Regions from separate parts of the Nocardia sp. NPDC051787 genome, predicted to be linked through region 2. Evidence: riboswitches for the same ligand, from Rfam matches in the RefSeq annotation. Region 2 holds a riboswitch; the other holds the start of a gene.

Region 1 (2,159 bases), on a different contig from region 2:
CCATGCCTCGATCATCGCGGCCCAGTGCGCGGCGGTGCGGCCGGTGAAGTCCGGTGCGATGTCCTCGATCACCAGCGCTCGGACCCGCTCGGGGTGGGTCGCGGCGAACACCCAACCGTGCAGCGCGCCCATCGAATGCCCGATCACCACCATGGGCTCGGTGATTCCCGCCGTGCTCATGGCAAGGTCGTCGACGAACGCCTCGGTCGTCAGTTCCGCCGGTGCGGGCCTGCCGTGCCCGGCGGCGTCGAAGGTGTAGACGTGGCCGTGTTCGCGCAGCCAGTCCAGCTGATCGCGCCACGTGCGCGCGCTGCCCATCAGTCCGTGCAGCAGCAGAATCGGCGCGCCTGCCCCGCCTTCGTCGTGCAACATCGGTTCGACAATACGAGGCACCGAACACCTGCTCGGCGGCAACCGCTAGCTTGGACGCATGGCTGTTGTGAAGATCAACGCGATCGAGATTCCCGAGGGCGCCGGCCCCGAACTGGAGAAGCGGTTCGCCCACCGTGCGCACGCGGTCGAGAACTCGCCCGGCTTCCTCGGCTTCCAGCTGCTGCGCCCGGTCGCCGGAGAGAGCCGGTACTTCGTTGTCACGCAGTGGGATTCGGAGGAATCCTTCGCCGCGTGGCGGGACGGGCCCGCGCGCGAGGCGCACGCGGGCGAGCGCCAGAAGCCGGTCGCGACGGGCGCTTCGCTGCTCGAGTTCGAGGTCGTGCTCGACGTCGCCGGGAAGCCCGCGAACTGACCTCGGTGCCTATCGCCGGGCAGGCCTGCCTGCCCGGCGACTCGCCCGACACCGTGGTACGCCCGTGCCGGACATAGTTGACGCCGGGTGCGTGCGAGTGTCACAGTTCGAAGGACAAACGCGAAGGTGATGCGGTAATTCCGGTGAGATTCCGGAGCGGTCGCGCCACTGTGTTCCATGCACCGAGTCCGGTGCCGGAAAGCCAGACACCGGCACCGTCGCGCCACCACCCGATGGGACGCGTATCCCAAGGAGGACTCGAATGGCCATCGCGCATTCACCCAGCCGGGCAACCGATTCCCTGGCCACCGTGCTCGTCACGGTCGGTGTCGTTCTTCTCGCACTACTCACGCTCTACCTGGTCGGATTCGACCAGGGCGTCATCTCGCGCAGCGGGATGTACCTGCATGAGCTGATGCACGACGGACGCCACCTGCTGGGGCTTCCGTGCCACTGATCGGATCGCTCACGACACTGCTGCTTCGCGGCCTGCTGGCCGGCCTCATCGCCGGGCTGCTGGCCGCGACAGTCGGTTATTTCGTCGGCGAACCCAAGGTGGACGCCGCGATCGCCATCGAAGAAGCGGGTTCCGCCACCGAGCACACGCACGCCGAGTCGCCGGCCGGGCATTCGCACGGGGACGAAGAAGAACCCCTGGTGAGCCGCACCGGCCAGAAGTTCGGGCAGTTCCTCGCGCTCGGGCTGGCCGGGGTCGCGCTCGGCGCCATCTACGCCTCGGTCGCGCATGTCGCGCGCCGCTACACCACGCTGTCCGGGCCGCGGCTCGCATTGGTGCTGGGCGTAGCCGGCTGGGCCGCGATCGTCGCGGTGCCATTCTTCAAGTATCCGGCCAATCCACCGGCGGTGGGTGATCCCGACACCATCAACGACCGCACCCTGCTGTGGCTGGCGGCGGTGCTGCTCGGCATCGTGGCGGTCGGTGCCGCGGTGGCGGTGTTCACCGTGTTGCGCGCACAACTGTCCACGATCCGGCTGATCGGCGGTGTTGCCGCGTTCGTCTTGGTGACGGCGCTCGGCTACGTCCTGTTGCCCGGCGTCGACGAAGTCAGTGTGGATTTCCCGGCCACCCTGCTGTGGGAGTTCCGGATCGCGTCACTGGCCGAGACGGCGACGCTGTGGACATGCTTGGCCCTTGGCTTCGCGGCACTCACCGAGTTCGCGGCGCGTACCGATACCCCGGTACGGGTAACGGCTGCTACCGCGGACTGATTCGCGTCCGGAAGCGCTGCGGCAGTGTCGATCCTATGACCGGCACTGCCTTTCCTTCCGCCTCACTGCGGGTCCCCGCACCAAGCGCTGTTCGTGTCGCCTTCGTGGGGCTTGTCGTCGCTTTGCTGGCGGGCGTCGCCGAAGGGTTCGTGCGTACTGCGCGTGCGTTCGACGCCGAACGCGC
Region 2 (2,159 bases):
ACGTTGCGTCCGTCCACCACTCCGGCGACGACCAGCTTGCCCGCGAGGGCGGGCACCGCCGCCACCGCGGAAACATCGGTTCCGGAGGTGAAGTCGACGGCGACGGCCTCGATCCCCGTGCCGGCCAGCGGCGCGAGCGCGGCACCCGGATGGCCGAAGTAGGTCGCGACGAGGATCGCGGGACGCTCGGTCGCCTCGGCCAGCTCGGCGTAGGTGACCTGCACCAGGTCGATTTCCTCCGCCGAGAGGTCGGTGACCAGCACCGGTTCGTCGATCTGCACCCACTCAGCCCCCGCGGCGGCCAGCCTGCGCAGCAGTTCCCTATAGAGCGGTAGCAGCTCGAGCAGCCGTGCCTGCGCCGAGCCGCCGGTCGCCTTCGCCAGCTTCAGGAAGGTGATCGGGCCGATCACCACCGGCCGCGCGGGCACGCCCAGCTCGAGCGCCTCCCGCAATTCTTCCAGCAGCTTCTCCGGATGCAGCGAGAACGCGGTGTCCGGGCCGATTTCCGGCACCAAGTAGTGGTAGTTGGTGTCGAACCATTTGGTCATCTCCAACGGCTCGACCGTGTCGGTGCCGCGTGCGGCGGCGAAGTACCGATCCAGCGGATCGGCGATCCCGGCGACCCGAGGCGGCAGCGCGCCGAGCAACACGGCGGTGTCGAGCATCTGGTCGTAATACGAAAAGGTCCCGACGGGGATCGAGTCCAGGCCCGCGGCGTGCAGTTCGGTGAGCTGAGCACGCCGTAGCTCACGTGCCACGGCGTGCAATTTCCCGGCATCTGTTCTGCCTGCCCAATAGGCCTCCGTTGCCCGTTTGAGCTCGCGCCGCGGCCCCACCCGCGGTAGCCCGAGAACCGTTGCGGTAAACGGCTTTTGCTGTGAAACAGTCACGATGTTTCTCCATTGCTGAGGACGAAAGCCATCGCCATACGGGCAGGCGGAGAACCTTATGACATGCCGGAGATATTCCCGGCCGAGGAGCCCGACACGTCAGCTGGTGATCCGCACGCCCAATCCACGAGGCGGTGGCCGCCGGATACGGTGTACCCGGCACGGCTGGCAGGTCTTCGGACTCGCGGGCACCGGCCGCGGGATGGCCCGGCTCGTGCCGGTGTTCCCGATGGCCGACCTACTGGCCGTCGCTTCCCGAGTCGCGGCACCTTCCGGCCCGGTGAACTCAGTGCCTGGTGACGGCGGTCGTTCCTGCATACCGCTGCGGGACAGTCCCGGATTCCCACCGGGTTCCCTCTCGCCCGCCGTGACGTCGCCGCACGGGCGGGCTCGACTCCGTCGCGCGACGTCGGGGCTCCATCTCGCCGCGCACCGGTGAACCAGCTGCCCCCTCAGCATAGGCTGTGCCGCCTCTCCGGGCCTTTAGGCCGTACTAGTCGGGTGACCTAGGATTTGCGTTCAGGTCCTGCGTTGGGTGCGGCCCGGGCTTTGGGCGTACCCGGTGAGTTACCCATGTGCTCACGAAATCACTCGCTGCGCTGGGAGTTGTGCGGTGGCCCGCCGTCGATCCCGCGGCAGCGACCGGCGCGTCGGCCAGCTGATCGAGTAATGGGCGCCCGGCGCGCGGTTGCTCCCGCGAAGCTCATGTATCGGTCTCGTGAACGCAACTTCGCAACGGTGCTAGGGCCCTTTGTGAAGAGCCTTGCGAAGGGGGATTCCATGTTCGTGCGGTTCACGAAGCCGGGTACCTTAGGTCAATGTTCTCGAAAGTCTTGGTTGCCAACCGTGGCGAGATCGCCATCCGCGCCTTCCGCGCGGCCTACGAACTCGGCATCGGGACGGTCGCCGTGTTCCCCTATGAGGACCGCAATTCGGTTCATCGGCTGAAGGCGGCGGAGTCGTATCAGATCGGGGAGCCGGGCCATCCGGTCCGGGCGTACCTGTCCATCGATGCGATCATCGAGGCGGCCAAGTCGGCGGGGGCGGACGCCATCTACCCTGGCTACGGCTTTCTCTCCGAGAACCCGGACCTGGCGGCGGCCTGTGCCAGGGAGGGCATTACTTTCATCGGGCCCTCGGCCGAGGTGCTCGAGCTGGCGGGGAACAAGGCGCGCGCCATCGAGGCGGCCAAGGCGGCCGGGCTTCCGGTGCTGCGCTCCAGCGCGCCGTCGGCGGACGTGGAAGAGCTGATCGCCGCGTCGCGGGAGC

What was found. A riboswitch is a leader RNA that binds a small molecule or an ion and turns the genes downstream of it on or off. The one in region 2 is predicted to bind cobalamin.
Region 1: another riboswitch for cobalamin. It lies ahead of AB0M45_RS25070 (CbtB-domain containing protein); the one in region 2 lies ahead of metE (5-methyltetrahydropteroyltriglutamate--homocysteine S-methyltransferase).

The regions. Positions count from the first base shown of each region.
Region 1 is NZ_JBFAYO010000026.1:101,179-103,337, reverse strand. Features, by position in the region: gene AB0M45_RS25080 (alpha/beta fold hydrolase) at 1-372, opposite strand, end outside; gene mhuD (mycobilin-forming heme oxygenase MhuD) at 431-745, shown strand; cobalamin riboswitch at 826-978, shown strand; gene AB0M45_RS25070 (CbtB-domain containing protein) at 1,008-1,202, shown strand; gene AB0M45_RS25065 (CbtA family protein) at 1,193-1,975, shown strand; gene AB0M45_RS25060 (hypothetical protein) at 2,080-2,159, shown strand, end outside.
Region 2 is NZ_JBFAYO010000018.1:75,571-77,729, forward strand. Features, by position in the region: gene metE (5-methyltetrahydropteroyltriglutamate--homocysteine S-methyltransferase) at 1-890, opposite strand, end outside; cobalamin riboswitch at 1,061-1,249, opposite strand; gene AB0M45_RS20455 (pyruvate carboxylase) at 1,709-2,159, shown strand, end outside.